Regions from separate parts of the Microbacterium sp. NPDC055903 genome, predicted to be linked through region 1. Evidence: riboswitches for the same ligand, from Rfam matches in the RefSeq annotation. Region 1 holds a riboswitch; the other holds the start of a gene.
What was found. A riboswitch is a leader RNA that binds a small molecule or an ion and turns the genes downstream of it on or off. The one in region 1 is predicted to bind thiamine pyrophosphate.

Region 2: another riboswitch for thiamine pyrophosphate. It lies ahead of ACWGJP_RS07300 (ECF transporter S component); the one in region 1 lies ahead of thiM (hydroxyethylthiazole kinase).

Annotation. Positions count from the first base shown of each region.
Region 1 is NZ_JBSHCA010000001.1:12,085-19,230, reverse strand. Features, by position in the region: gene ACWGJP_RS00090 (glycoside hydrolase family 3 N-terminal domain-containing protein) at 1-449, shown strand, start outside; gene ACWGJP_RS00085 (NAD-dependent epimerase/dehydratase family protein) at 537-1,502, shown strand; TPP riboswitch at 1,543-1,636, shown strand; gene thiM (hydroxyethylthiazole kinase) at 1,627-2,475, shown strand; gene ACWGJP_RS00075 (bifunctional hydroxymethylpyrimidine kinase/phosphomethylpyrimidine kinase) at 2,472-4,640, shown strand; gene argC (N-acetyl-gamma-glutamyl-phosphate reductase) at 4,868-5,911, shown strand; gene argJ (bifunctional glutamate N-acetyltransferase/amino-acid acetyltransferase ArgJ) at 5,908-7,065, shown strand; gene argB (acetylglutamate kinase) at 7,062-7,146, shown strand, end outside.
Region 2 is NZ_JBSHCA010000001.1:1,577,876-1,585,021, forward strand. Features, by position in the region: gene ACWGJP_RS07290 (ABC transporter ATP-binding protein) at 1-586, shown strand, start outside; gene ACWGJP_RS07295 (D-alanyl-D-alanine carboxypeptidase) at 707-2,515, opposite strand; TPP riboswitch at 2,580-2,689, shown strand; gene ACWGJP_RS07300 (ECF transporter S component) at 2,682-3,314, shown strand; gene ACWGJP_RS07305 (ABC transporter ATP-binding protein) at 3,316-4,773, shown strand; gene ACWGJP_RS07310 (energy-coupling factor transporter transmembrane component T family protein) at 4,770-5,552, shown strand; gene ACWGJP_RS07315 (phosphotransferase) at 5,562-6,287, opposite strand; gene ACWGJP_RS07320 (DUF488 domain-containing protein) at 6,284-6,643, opposite strand; gene ACWGJP_RS07325 (SDR family NAD(P)-dependent oxidoreductase) at 6,741-7,146, shown strand, end outside.

The DNA of each region.
Region 1 (7,146 bases):
ATGCCATCCCCACCAGCGCGATCAGCCTGACGGACTGGCGCGCCACCGACGCGGTCCCCTTCCAGGCCGGTATCGATGCCGGCGCCGAGCTGGTGATGATGGGGCATCTCCGGTTCACGGCGGTGTCGGATGCGCCGGCCTCGCTGTCGCCTGAGTGGTACGAGATCCTCCGAGAGGATCTCGGGTTCGAGGGCGTCGCCGTCACCGACGATCTCGGGATGCTGACGTCATCGGGAGAGGCCGCGTACGCCGACCCCGTGGCGAACGCCGTGAACGCCATCGGGGCAGGCGCCGACCTCGTCCTCATGATCGCCGGTTCGACACCGGCGACCGCTGGGCAGATCGTGTCCGCGATCGCCGATCGAGCCACGGTCGATCCTGCCTATGCCGAGCGGCTGGCGGAGGCCGCCGCGCGCGTGAGCGCGCTGTCCGCGCAGCGGAGCGGATGAGCCGACGCGCGGGCGGGCGCTGTCGTTGGCGCTCCGCTCTGAGCGGACGGCCTTCCGCCTGGCATCCAGACCTGCTGGCATAGGGGGATGACAGATGTTCTGATCCTCGGCGGCACCGGCTGGCTCTCCGGACGCGTCGCGCGCGGATGGCTGGATCGCGGTGCACGCGTCGTCTGCCTCGCGCGTGGAACCAGGCCGACTCCGCCCGGTACCGAGCTGGTGGTGGGCGATCGCGACGATCCGGATGTGTATGCGCGTGTGCAGGGCCCGTGGGATGAAGTGGTCGACGTCTCCTCCCGCGCCGGCCACGTCCGTGGGGCGGTCGAGGCGCTCGGTGCCGATGGCGCGCGCTGGACCTACGTGTCATCGGTGTCGGTGTACTCGGACGGCGCGACCGTGGGCGCGGACGAGTCCGCTCCGGTGGAGGATCCGGCACTCGACGACGACGCCGACTACGCGGCCCAGAAGGTCGCCGCCGAACGGGCGGTGCTGAGCGGTGCCGCGGGCGGCGTGCGCATCGTTCGGCCGGGGCTCGTCGTGGGCGAGGGCGACCCGAGCGACCGTTTCGGGTACTGGGCCGCCGCGTTCGCGCGAGCAGGGGCGGACGCGGTGCTCGTGCCCACGACGGAGAATCGCTGGGTGCAGGTGATCGACGTCGACGACCTCGCCGCCTTCATCGTCGCCGACCGCGGTACCGGCATCCTCGACGCGGTCGGTGAGCCCACACCCCTCGGAGCGGTCCTGGATGCCTTCGGCGCGGCCGCTTCTCACACCGGGCGCGTCGTGGCCGCAGAGGACGCATGGCTCGAGGAGCATGGCGTCGACTACTGGATGGGGCGGCCCTCGCTGCCGCTCTGGCTCCCCGCGGACCTGCCGGGGTTCGCTCGCCGCAGCACCCTCGCATTCCGAGCGGCCGGCGGCTCCGCGAGACCGCTGGAGCGGACGATCGCCGCGGTGCTCGCCGACGAGCGCGGCCGGGGGCTGGACAGGGACCGGCGCGCTGGCCTCTCGCGCACGGAGGAGGAGCGTCTGCTCGCCGAACTCGGCGCCTGAGGACGCGTGCGTCCGTCGCGCGCTGCGCAGTAGACTGCCTGCGAGTGACACGGGGTGCCGCATCCGCGGCTGAGATCACACCCGTCGAACCTGATCTAGTTCGTACTAGCGAAGGGATGTCGCAATGAGCGATCGTCTGCGCCCACCGTCCACCCGAGACCTCCGGAGCGAGGCCGCCGTCCTGCTGCAGAGCGTGCGGGATGCGCCACCGCTCACGCAGTGCATCACCAACGCCGTCGTGACCGGCTTCACCGCCAACGTGCTTCTCGCGCTCGGTGCTGCTCCCGCCATGGTCGACATCGCCGGTGAGGCCGGGGTCTTCGCGCCGATGGCATCCGCGCTCCTCGTGAACCTCGGCACCCCTGTGCCAGAGCAGCGGAATGCCGCGCGCGAGGCCGCGGAAGCCGCGTCCACCGAGGGAACGCCGTGGGTGCTCGATCCCGTCGCGATCGGCGCGCTCCCGGTACGGACGGCGCTCGCGCACGAGCTGGCCGCGCTGGGGCCGACGGCGATCCGCGGTAACGCCTCCGAGGTACTCGCACTCGCAGGTCTCAGTGCCGGCGGACGCGGCGTCGACGCCATCGACAGCACGGATGCCGCGGCCGACGCCGCGCGTGCGCTGGCGGAGCGCCACGGCAGCGTCGTGGCGGTCTCCGGGCCCGTGGATCTGATCACCGACGGGCGGCGCACGGTCCGCATCGCGAACGGCCACGAGCTGCTCACCCGCGTGACAGGAGGAGGTTGCGCCCTCGGCGCGGTGATGGCCGCGTTCCTCGGCAGCAGCGCATCGGACAGCGCCGACCCGCTCACCGCTGTGGCCGCCGCGAGCCTCGTCTACACCCTCGCCGCGGAGCGGGCAGCCGCCGGGTCGAACGGCCCCGGCAGTTTCGCCGTCGCCCTGCTCGACGCGCTCGCCGCCCTGCAGCCCTCGGAGATAGCCGCCCTCGCCCGTGTCGAGGAGGTCGCCCGGTGATCGCTGACCTCTCGCTGTACCTCGTCACCGATGCGACGCTGTGCGGCGACCGAGGCGTCGTCGCCACGGTCGCCGCGGCGGTGGAAGGAGGCGCGACGATCGTGCAGCTGCGCGACAAGAGGCTCACGGATGCCGAGATGGTGACCCAGCTGGTCGAGCTCTCGGCGGTCATCGACGGCAGAGCGCTGCTCGTGGTCAACGACCGGCTCGACGTCGCCCTCGCCGCACGCGCGGCCGGAGCACGGGTGGACGGCGTGCACCTCGGCCAGGGCGATGCCCCGGCCCTGCGTGCACGGGAGGCTCTCGGCCCTGATGCGCTCATCGGTCTGACCGCGAACACGCCGGAGCACCTCGCCGCCGTGCGGGAGTTGCCGGCGGGGACGATCGACTACCTCGGCGTCGGAGTCATCCGCCCGACGGACACGAAACCGGATCATCCGCCCGCCCTGGGCATCGACGGGTTCCGTGCGCTCGCCGCGGTGAGCCCGCTTCCCAGCGTGGCGATCGGCGGGGTCGGTATCGGCGATGTCTCCGCGCTGCGCGATGCCGGTGCCGCCGGGGTCGCGGTCGTGTCGGCGCTGTGCGCCGCCGAAGACCCTCGCCAGGCGGCCGAGGAGTTCGCCCGCCGATGGAGCGAGGGCCGAGCCCCGCGGGTGCTCAGCATCGCAGGCAGCGACCCCTCAGGGGGAGCCGGCATCCAGGCGGACCTGAAGTCGATCGCTGCCGTGGGGGGTTACGGGATGGCGGCCATCACCGCGCTCACCGTGCAGAACACGCGCGGTGTCCGCGATGTGCACGTCCCTCCCGCCGCCTTCCTCACCGCCCAGCTCGAGGCGCTCGCGGACGACATCCTCATCGACGCGGTGAAGGTGGGCATGCTCGCAGACGCGGACGTGATCGGCGCGGTGAGCGCCTGGCTCGCCAGGACGCGCCCTCCCGTCGTCGTCGTGGATCCCGTGATGGTCGCCACCAGCGGCGATCGACTGCTCGCCCCCGATGCCGAGAGCGCGTTGCGCGCGCTTCTCGGGCAGGCGCACCTGGTGACTCCGAACCTTGCCGAGCTGGCGGTGCTCGCGGGCCGCGCGATCGACGGCTGGTCGGACGCGCTCGTCGCCGCGCAGGAGCTCTCCACCGAGATCGGTGCAGCCGTCCTGGTCAAGGGCGGGCATCGCGAAGGGACGGATGCCACCGACGCGCTCGTCGATGCCGGAACGGGGCTTGTTCAGGAGTTCCCCGGTGTCCGGATCGTCACGGGGAGCACGCACGGCACGGGATGCTCCCTGTCCTCCGCGATCGCCACGCTGCTGGCGCGTGGACACGGCCGCACGGAGGCCGTCGCGGACGCTCGCGCATGGTTGCGCGAGGCCCTGCGGCAGGGGGCGGGGCTGCAGGTCGGCGGAGGGCGCGGTCCGGTGAACCATTTCGCCGGACTGTGGACGCGCGGCGGATTGGAGACGTGCCCCTTGCCGGAAGCGGTCGTCGCGGACTGGTGGCAGCGGATCGAGGGCATTCGCCGGGAGCTGGACGAGCTGCCGTTCATCCGCGGGCTGGCGGACGGCACATTGGACCGACAGGCGTTCATGACGTATTTGCGGCAGGACGCGCTGTATCTCCGTGAGTACGCCCGCGTGCTCGCCGAAGCGGCGCGGACTGCGCCCACGTCCTCGGCGCAGGCGTTCTGGGCCGAGTCCGCGCACGGCGCGATCGCGGGGGAGCTCCAGCTCCATGAGGCCTGGCTCGCACCGGGGGAGACGTTCGCGGCGACGCCATCGGCCGTCACCACCGCGTACCTGGACCACCTGCGCTCGGTGGCTTTCGGCGGCGATCATGCCGAACTGATCGCCGCGCTGCTGCCGTGCTTCTGGCTCTACGACGACCTCGGCAGGCGTCTGCACGCCGGAGCGTTCGGCGCATGGGCGACCGATCTCCGGCATCCATACGCCTCGTGGCTGCAGACCTACGGGGATCCGGCCTTCGCGTCTGCCACGGCGCGGGCGATCGAAGAGGTGGGCAGGGCGGCGGCCGAGGCGTCCCCGAAGAGGAGAGAGCGCATGTTTCTTGCCTTCCAGCGATCGAGCGCCTTCGAGCGCGAGTTCTTCGCCGCGCCATTGCGGGACGGCGCGCCCTCTGCGAGCATCGGCGCGGATTTGCGGGTGCGTGTGTGAGCGCGCTATCGTCCTGACATGCCTTCGGCCAGCTTCGACACCGTGACGCCCGCTGCGTGCGTCCTCGTCGTGCGCCGACGCCGCGGCGGCCGCCGACTCTAGGCGACCCCGCGCTTCTGCCTGCACCTCGTGCGGTCCTCGAGCGCCGGTGTCGCCGCCCCGGCTCCGTACCAATCCGCACCGGGGTCCCTGAGTTCGTCGGGGGGCCTGACCGTTAAGGTGGAATCATGACGTATACCGTCGCCGTCTCCGGCGCATCCGGTTACGCGGGCGGCGAGATCCTGCGCCTGCTCGCCGGCCATCCAGACATCGAGATCCGCACCGTCACCGCGCACTCCAACGCGGGACAGCCGCTCGTGCAGCATCAGCCGCACCTCCGCTCGCTTGCCCACCTCGAGCTGCAGGAGACGACTCCTGAGATCCTCTCCGGGCACGACATCGTCTTCCTCGCCCTTCCGCACGGGCAGTCCGGGCAGTACACCGACGCGCTCGGCGACGTTCCGCTCGTGATCGACGCCGGCGCCGACCACCGCCTGACGTCGCAGGATGCGTGGGACGCCTTCTACGGCGGCGCATTCCACGAGCCGTGGGCCTACGGCGTGCCGGAGCTCGTCACCGGTGGGCACAAGCAAAGGGATGAGCTGCGCGGCGCTCGCCGCATCGCGGCGCCCGGGTGCAACGCCTCCACGGTGAGCCTCAGTCTCGCCCCCGGTGTCGCGGCCGGCGTGATCGACCCGGGAGACATCGTGAGCGTGCTCGCGGTCGGCCCGTCCGGGGCGGGCAAGAGCCTCAAGACGAACCTGCTCGCCAGCGAGATCCTCGGCACGTCTAACCCCTATGCCGTCGGCGGCACGCACCGCCACATCCCCGAGATCCAGCAGGCGCTCCGCGGGGCCGGTGCGAGGGACCCGCGGATCTCCTTCACCCCGGTGATCGTCCCGATGTCGCGCGGCATCCTCGCCACCTCCACTGCTCCGATCGCCGACGGCGTCTCGGATGCCGCGATCCGCGACGCGTGGGAGAGCGCATATGCGGACGAGACCTTCGTGCAGCTGCTGCCCGCGGGGCAGTTCCCCCGTACGGCGGACGTCCTCGGAGCGAACACCGCCCTGATGGGCCTGGCGATCGACCGCGCGGCGAACCGCGTGACGGTCGTCGCCGCCGTCGACAACCTCGTCAAGGGCACCGCAGGCGCTGCCATCCAATCCATGAACATCGCGCTCGGCCTGCCAGAGGCACGCGCCCTCACCGTGAACGGAGTCGCCCCGTGAGCGTCACCGCCCCCGCAGGATTCGAAGCGGCCGGAGTCGCCGCCGGCCTGAAGTCCACCGGCAAGCCCGATGTCGCCGTGGTCGTGAACCGCGGGCCCCGCAAGGTCGGGGCCGCCGTGTTCACGAGCAACCGGGCGAAGGCCAACCCCATCATCTGGTCGCAGCAGGTGATCGCGGACCGCACCGTCGAGGCTGTCGTGCTCAACTCCGGCGGCGCGAACTGCTTCACCGGCAGCTTCGGCTTCCAGACGACGCACCAGACGGCTGAGCGGGCCGCCGAGCTGCTGGGCGTGAGCGCGGGGGACGTGCTCGTGTGCTCGACAGGTCTCATCGGCACGGGCGACGAGGTCTTCAGGGAGAAGGTCCTCGCCGGCACAGGGCAGGCCATCGCCCAGCTCTCGACCGACGGCGGCGAGAGCGCAGCCCATGCCATCATGACCACGGACACGGTCGCCAAGACCGCCGTCGTCTCGCAGGACGGCTGGACGATCGGCGGCATGGCGAAGGGGGCGGGGATGCTCGCCCCAGGGCTCGCCACCATGCTCGTCGTGCTCACGACGGATGCCGATCTGGAGGCGATCGAGGCCGATGCGCTGCTGCGCCAGGCGACCGGTCAGACCTTCGACCGGCTCGACTCCGACGGCTGCATGTCGACCAACGACCAGGTGACCCTCCTCGCCAACGGGGCGAGCGGTGTGCGCCCCGACCTCGACGCGTTCGGCGCTGCGCTGCGCGAGCTCTGCCAGACGCTGGCCGTGAAGCTCCAGGGCGACGCGGAGGGCGCAAGCCACGACATCACCATCCGTGTGACGAACGCGGCCACCGAGCAGGAGGCGGTCGAGGTGGGGCGTTCTGTCGCACGCAACAACCTCTTCAAGGCGGCGATCTTCGGCAACGACCCGAACTGGGGCAGGGTCCTCGCCGCGATCGGCACGACGTCCGCCCAGTTCGACCCGTACGACGTCGACGTGTGGATGAACGGCGTCCGCGTGTGCACCGCCGGCGGCCCTGATCGCCCGCGCGAGGAGGTCGACCTGACCCCGAGGGCGACGGACCTGCTCATCGACCTCCGGGTCGGCGAGGCCGAGGCGACCGTCCTGACCAACGACCTCACGCACGATTACGTGCACGAGAACAGCGCCTACGCCTCATGACCGACATCCAGGACACCACGCCAGATGTCGCGGCCGTCAAGGCCGAGACCCTCATCGAGTCGCTGCCGTGGCTGAAGAAGT
Region 2 (7,146 bases), 1.6 Mb from region 1:
GGACCCCTGGCTGTTCGCGGGGTCGATCCTGGAGAACATCCGGTACGGGCGGGCGACGGCGAGCGATGACGAGGTCATCGACGCGGCGAAGGCCACGTACGTCGACCGCTTCGTGCACGCCCTGCCCGACGGCTACGAGACCGTTCTCGAGGAGGACGCGGCCAACGTGTCGGCCGGCGAGCGACAGCTCATCACGATCGCCCGCGCGTTCGTGGCCAAGCCGTCGATCCTCATCCTCGACGAGGCCACCAGCGCGGTCGACACCCGTACCGAGCTGCTCCTGCAGCACGCGATGGCGGCGCTGCGCGAGGGGCGCACCTCGTTCGTGATCGCGCACCGACTCTCGACGATCCGCGACGCCGACCTCATCCTCGTGATGGAGCACGGCGACATCGTCGAGAAGGGCAACCACGAGCAGCTCATCGCCGCTCAGGGCGCCTACTGGCGCCTGTACCAGTCGCAGTTCGAGCAGGCCGCGGCCGATATCGACGCCGAGGACGCTCTCACCGGCTCGACGCCGGTGATCGTCACGGGTGAGGCGGAGGACGCCACCGCGGAGTCCGCCTCGGAGCCGGGCAACGCCTGACGCCCGCTGTGAACGGTGATGCCCGCCGCCCGTCCCGGGCGGCGGGCATCACCGTTTCCTGACCGAGGAGCGCCTCGACGCGGCAGGAGCTCGTGCAGGAACACGGGCGGATCCACGCGCTCAGTCGACGATGCCGAAGAGCTCCAGCGGGTGGGTGATCCGCCACCACGCACTCGGAGCAGGGATCTCCTCCGCGAGCGAGACGGGCACCGTGACGGCGTCGGCGGGGCCGGTCACCGTGAGCGAGCCCACCTCCGTGCCCTCGGCCCAGGTGTCGTCGAGGTCGAAGGAGACGTCTGCGGTCGGCGCCGCGGCATTCCAGAGCAGCACGGTGGCATCGGCGTCCGAGACGATGTCGACATCCGCGCCCCAGACCGTCGTGACCTCTCCCACGACCGTGCCGGCATCGACCACCGGCTCCAGCGCGGCCAACGCCGCCTCGACCTCGGCGTACAGAGTCCGGCTGACCGCGAGGCGAGTGTCGTTGTCGGGCTGCCCGAGCACGGCCGCGTAGAGGCGCACGGTCTCATCGCCCACCGCGACGTCCTTCGCGCTGAGCAGGTTGTATCCGCCGCCGAGAGTTCCCGTCTTCAGGCCGACGATCCCTGGATCGCCGAGAAGTCCGTTGGTGTTCTCCACGAGCCCGGCACCGGGAAGCTCCACGGATGCCGTGGCGACGATCTCGGCGAAGACGGGATCGGCCAGCGCGATCTCGGCGAGGCGCGTCAACGCCTCGGGGGTGGCAACGTTGTCATCGTCGCGTCCGGCGGGCGTGACGATGCGGATGTCGTCGAGCCCCCGGGAGGTCAGCCACGCCTGCGCGGCCTCCTCGAAGGCATCCTCCGAGCCCCAGATCTCCTCGGCGAGGCGATCGATGTAGTTGTTCGCGGAGCCGAGCAGGATGCCCTGCAGCATCTGGTACTCGGTGAGCGTCCCACCGACCGGCACGTCGAGGGCCGACTGGTTGTCGCGGAGGTAGCTCCAGTACTCGCTGGAATCCGACCAGGAGAACGAGTACTCCGGCCCCTGCTCGCCTGGCTGCAGCGGCAGACGATCGAGCACGAGCATGGCCGAGACCACCTTCGTGATGCTGGCGATCGGCGCAGCCTCCGACGAGGACGCAGCCATGCCGGCATCGCCGACCCTGATCGCGGCGCTCCCCTCGGCGGGCCAGCTCAGCGTGGCCGCCGCCGCGGGCGTGACACTCAGGTCGGCGGCGGCGATCACGGGCGGGAGCTCGTGGAGCGGCCAGAGCAGCGTCGCCGTCGTGTAGGCGATGCCGAGGACGGCGAGCGCTCCGACGGGGATCAGCCAGCCGGCCCTCGGCCGACGAGGAGCATCGGCGAGGACGTCCTTCTCGACCTCGGTCTCGGCGTCCGCATCGAGGGAATCCGCCGAGACGGATGCCGGGTCCAGCCACAGCAGTGCCGTCGCGGGCGAGTTCTCGTCTGCCCAGGTCGCGGAACCGGTGGCGGGGCCGAGTGCTTCGGGCGCATCGATGTCGTCGCCGGTCCCCGTCTCCCGGTCGTCTTCGCCGGCGTCTGGGGCATCCGAGGCCACCGGGTCGTCCGATTCGTCCTCGCCGTCCGACGCGTGCGCGGCGTCTGGCTCGGTGTCGATGACCGGCGCATCCGTGAGCGGCGGCTCGGCTTCGTCGATCGGTGCGCTCGCGGATGCGGTTTCGCTGCGGAGCGCCTCGGAACCGAGCGCGTCAGAGGCGGCGCCCACCGCGACGGCGTCAGCGCCCACCGCGACGGCGTCAGCGCCTACCGGAACGGCGTCGGCGCCCACCGGAACAGCGTCGGCGTCCTCCGCCGACCGGTTGGCCCCACCACCCGCGACCTCGTCGTACGAGGGCGGAACGGCCTTGCGCCGGCGCAGCTCGCGACGGGTGCGCGCGCCGGGAGGCTCGGACGGATGGGGGCTCACCCCCGATACGCTACCGAATCCGCCCACGGCATCCCTGTATTCGCGGCGCGGAGTATGATCGTGAGCACACACCCACGGGAGTCCGGCGAGCCGGGCTGAGAGGAAGCGAACCGCGCTTCGACCGTCGAACCTGATCCGGATCATGCCGGCGCAGGGAGGAGATCAGATGAGTACGTCCACGTCCGCATCCCGCCGTACGGCACTGTTCCGCCCGGAGATCTGGCGCTGGCGCGTCGTCGATATCGTCGTCGCCAGCGTGCTCGGCGTCGCCTGCGGGTTCCTGTTCCTGGCATGGAACGTCGGCTACCTCGGCCCGAAGGCGCTGCTGGAGCCGCTGCTGCCGGGGCTGCAGGGTCTGCTCGACGGCCCGTGGCTCATCGCCGGTGTGCTCGGCGGCCTCATCATCCGCAAGGCGGGCGCCGCTGTCTACGTGGAGGTCGTCGCCGCGGTCGTGTCCGCGCTGGCCGGTGCGCAGTGGGGCGGGTTCCTCACCATCGAGGCGGGCCTCGTGCAGGGGCTCGGTGCCGAGATCGTGTTCCTGCTGTTCTTCTACAAGCGCTGGTCGCTTCCGATCGCGATCCTCGCGGGCGCCGGGGCGGCGCTGGCGGGAGGCGTCAACAACATGATCCTGTGGTTCGCCGGGTCCGACGCCGCCTTCACGGTGATCTATCTGATCAGCACGACCGTCTCGGGTGCCGTCCTCGCCGGAGCTCTCGGATGGGCGCTCGCGCGCGGCATCGCCGCGACCGGCGCGCTGGAGCGCTTCGGCTCAGGGCGAGAGGCGCGCGTGCGCGTCTGAGATGGCGAACGGCACATCGGGCCCGGCAGCCGTCGAGGCGCGGGGCTGGGGCTGGCGGCACGCGACGCGCAAGGCCTGGGCGCTCCGGGACGTCTCGTTCCGCATCGAGCCGGGCGAGCGCGTCCTGCTGCTCGGGGCATCCGGGGCGGGCAAGTCGACGCTCCTGCACGGCCTCGCCGGCGTGCTCGGAGGTGACGAGGAGGGCGAGCACGAGGGCGAGCTGCGCGTCGGCGACGGCCCGGCTGGATCGGCGAGAGGCCGCACGGGGCTGGTGCTGCAGGACCCCGACTCGCAGGTGATCCTGGCCCGCGTCGGCGATGACGTCGCCTTCGGATGCGAGAACCTGGGCGTCGCGCGGGAGGAGATCTGGCACCGCGTCGGCGGTGCGCTGGACGCCGTCGGCCTGGACGTGCCGCTGGACCGGGCGACCAAGGCCCTCTCCGGCGGGCAGAAGCAGCGCCTGGCGCTCGCCGGCGTCCTCGCGATGCGTCCAGGGCTCGTCCTCCTGGACGAGCCCACCGCCAACCTCGATCCCGCCGGCGTCGTCGAGGTCCGCGACGCGGTGCAGCGGATGCTCGAGACGCACCCCGCCACGCTCGTGGTGGTCGAGCATCGGCTGGACGTCTGGCTTCCGCTCATCGAGCGGGTGATCGTGCTCGGCGATGCAGGAGTGGTGGCAGACGGCACTCCCGACAGGGTGCTCGGCGCCCTCGGTGCGGACCTCGCCGAGGCGGGTGTCTGGGTACCGGGATTTCCGCCGCCGACCCCACCCGCGCCGCGGAGCTCCAGGGGCGAGGTGCTCCTCGCCGCGGACGACCTCTCCGTGGCCAGAGCGAAGGGCGTGCCGGTCGCCACCGGCATCCGCGCAGAGGTCCGCGCCGGTCAGGCGCTCGCGATCACCGGTCCCAACGGTGCGGGGAAGTCCACCCTCGGCCTCACCATGGCCGGGCTCATCCGACCCGAGGGCGGACGGCTCACGGCATCCCCCGCCCTCGCGGCCGGTGCGGGAGATGCGCCCATCCGCTGGTCCTCGAAGCAGCTGCTCACGCGGATCGGGATGGTCTTCCAGGAGCCGGAGCATCAGCTGCTCGCGAAGACCGTGCGCGACGAGCTCGCCGTCGGCCCTCGTGCCCTCGGGATCCCCGAGGCGGAGATCGCGCAGCGCACCGACGAGCTCCTGGCCAGGCTGCGCCTGGACCGCCTCGCGCCGGCGAACCCGTACACGCTGTCCGGAGGGGAGAAGCGTCGTCTCACGGTGGCCGCGGCGCTCGCGACCCGGCCCCGTCTGCTCGTGCTCGATGAGCCGACGTTCGGACAGGATGCCAGGACATGGGCCGAGCTCATCGCGCTGCTCGCCGGACTTCGCGACGAGGGGGCCGCGATCGTGACGGTCACGCACGACGAGGACGTGGTCCGTGCCCTGCACGCCGAGCGCCTCGAACCGGCCGGCGCACGATGACGGATGCCGCCGTGCGCACCGGGATCATCGCGCGCATCAACCCGGTCGCGAAGCTGGGGGTCAGCGCCCTCATCGCGATCCCGCTCATCCTCACACTCGACGCGGTCTCCGCGGGTGTTGCCCTGCTGCTGGAGAGCGTGCTCTTCTTCTTCGCCGGCATCGGGTGGCGGGAGTTCTGGGTGCGCACGTGGCCGGTCTGGCTCGCGGCTCCTCTGACCGCGCTCACGATCGCCCTGTACGGCGAGCAGAGCGGAACGGTCTACGCCGAGTGGTTCGTCGTGCGCATCAGCGAGGGGTCCCTGGAACTGGCGGTCGCGACGCTGTTTCGCGTGCTGGCCATCGCACTGCCCTCCGTCGTCCTCTTCATCACGGTCGATCCGACCGACCTCGCCGACGGCCTCGGCCAGGTGCTGAGACTCCCTTCGCGTTTCGTGCTCGGCGCCCTCGCCGGCCTGCGGATGGTCGGCCTGTTCCTCGACGACTGGCGTGCGCTCGAGCTCGCCCGCCGAGCGCGGGGGGTCGCCGATCGGGGCCGCGTGCGCCGGTTCCTCGGCATGGCCTTCGCGCTGCTCGTGCTGTCCATCCGCAGGGGGGCGAAGCTGTCGACGGCGATGGAGGCGCGCGGATTCGGCGCCGCAGGGCCGCGCACATGGGCGCGGGAGTCGCGCTTCGGGATGCCCGAGTGGATGCTCCTGCTCGTCGGCGCACTGATCTCGGTGCTCGCGATCACCGCCGCCGTCGCGGCGGGCAGCTGGAACTTCATCCTCGGCCCGTCCTGACCTGCGGGCTCAGCCCGCGTTCCAGAGGTCGCGGTAGTAGGCGAGTCGTTCGCGGTCGGGCTCCACCCCGTACGCCTCGATCAGCGCATCCTCCCAGCCTTGACCGACGTTCCACACCGTGCTCATCGATGCGACGGCGATGTCCGCCCAACGGTCGGCGACGCCGAGCGCCGCGAGATCGACGTGGCCGGTCACAGCCCCGTTCGCCGACAGCAGGGTGTTCGGCATGCACGCGTCGCCATGGCAGACCACGAGCCGGTCGATCTCCGGGACCGTCCCCAGTGCGTCCGGGATGACGACGCCGCGCCGGGCAGCGTTCGCGCGCCGCGCCTCGACGCCCCACGACCAGGGACACTCCGGGACGGGAAGCGCCTCGTGGAGCATCCGAAGACCCTCGCCGACCGCACGCACGGCAGTGGCCGGATCGTCGCTCCACCGGGGATCCACGGCACTGGAGCCCTCGACCGCCTCGGTGACGAGCCATTCGTGATCGGCATCCGCGCCCTGCTCCAGCACGACGGGCACGGCGATCCAGCGGGCCGCCCAGCGCATGCGCTCCGCCTCGTCGCGCATGTTCGCCTCGAGGTCGTGCGGGCCGTGCTTGATGTACCTGCCGTCGTCTGTGCGGAAGGTCAGCCCGCCGAGACCGTTGCGCCAGACCGGAGCCAGCCGAGCTCCGCGGGCGAGGTCGAGGACACGCTCCGGGATCTCGATGTCGAGACCGGGGATGCTCACAGCAGGTTCCGCAGCTCGTCCTCCAGGACGAGGGCGTGGTTGTGCTCCGGATCGTGTGCCGCGTAGACGAGCGTGACGACAGGATGCTCCCGGATGGTGTCGGCCAGCATCTGTAGGGCGGATGCGCTCTCGTGGCCGAGCTCGGCGCGGTATCGCTCGGCGAACGCCGCCCATTCGGCATCCGGCACCGCATGCCAGGCCTTTCGCAGTTCGGCGCTCGGTGCGGTGTCCTTGGCCCACAGGTCGATCGCGGCACGCTCCTTGGAGACGCCGCGCGGCCAGAGTCGATCGACGAGGATGCGGAAGCCGTCGTCGCCGGAGGGGGTGTCGTAGGCTCGCTTGCGGCGCAGTTCCATGCCTCCAGCCAACACCGCGGCAGGCCCCCACGCCAGCGTGGAACTGAATTCCGCGTAAAGTGGCACGCAGTTGCACGACGGTTCGAAGGAGAACAGCATGCAGATCCAGGGTGCAGGAGCGCTCATCACCGGCGGCGCCTCAGGGCTGGGCCTCGCCACGGCCCGCGCGCTCGCCGCGGCCGGCGCGCACGTCACGCTGCTCGACCTCCCGGCATCCGCCGGTGCGGCGCTCGCCGCAGAACTCGGCGGCGTCTTCGCCCCCGGAGATGTCACGAGCCCAGAGGATGCCGCAGCCGCCGTCGCCGCGGCGAACACGGAGGCGCCGTTGCGCATCGTGGTGAACTGCGCAGGCATCGCTCCGCCCGCCAAGGTGCTCGATCGGGAGGGCGTGCCGACGCCGCTCTCCGACTTCGAGCGACTCGTGCGCATCAACCTCGTCGGCACGTACAACGTGCTCTCTCAGGCATCCGCCGTCATCGCGACGCAGGAGCCCACGGCTTCGG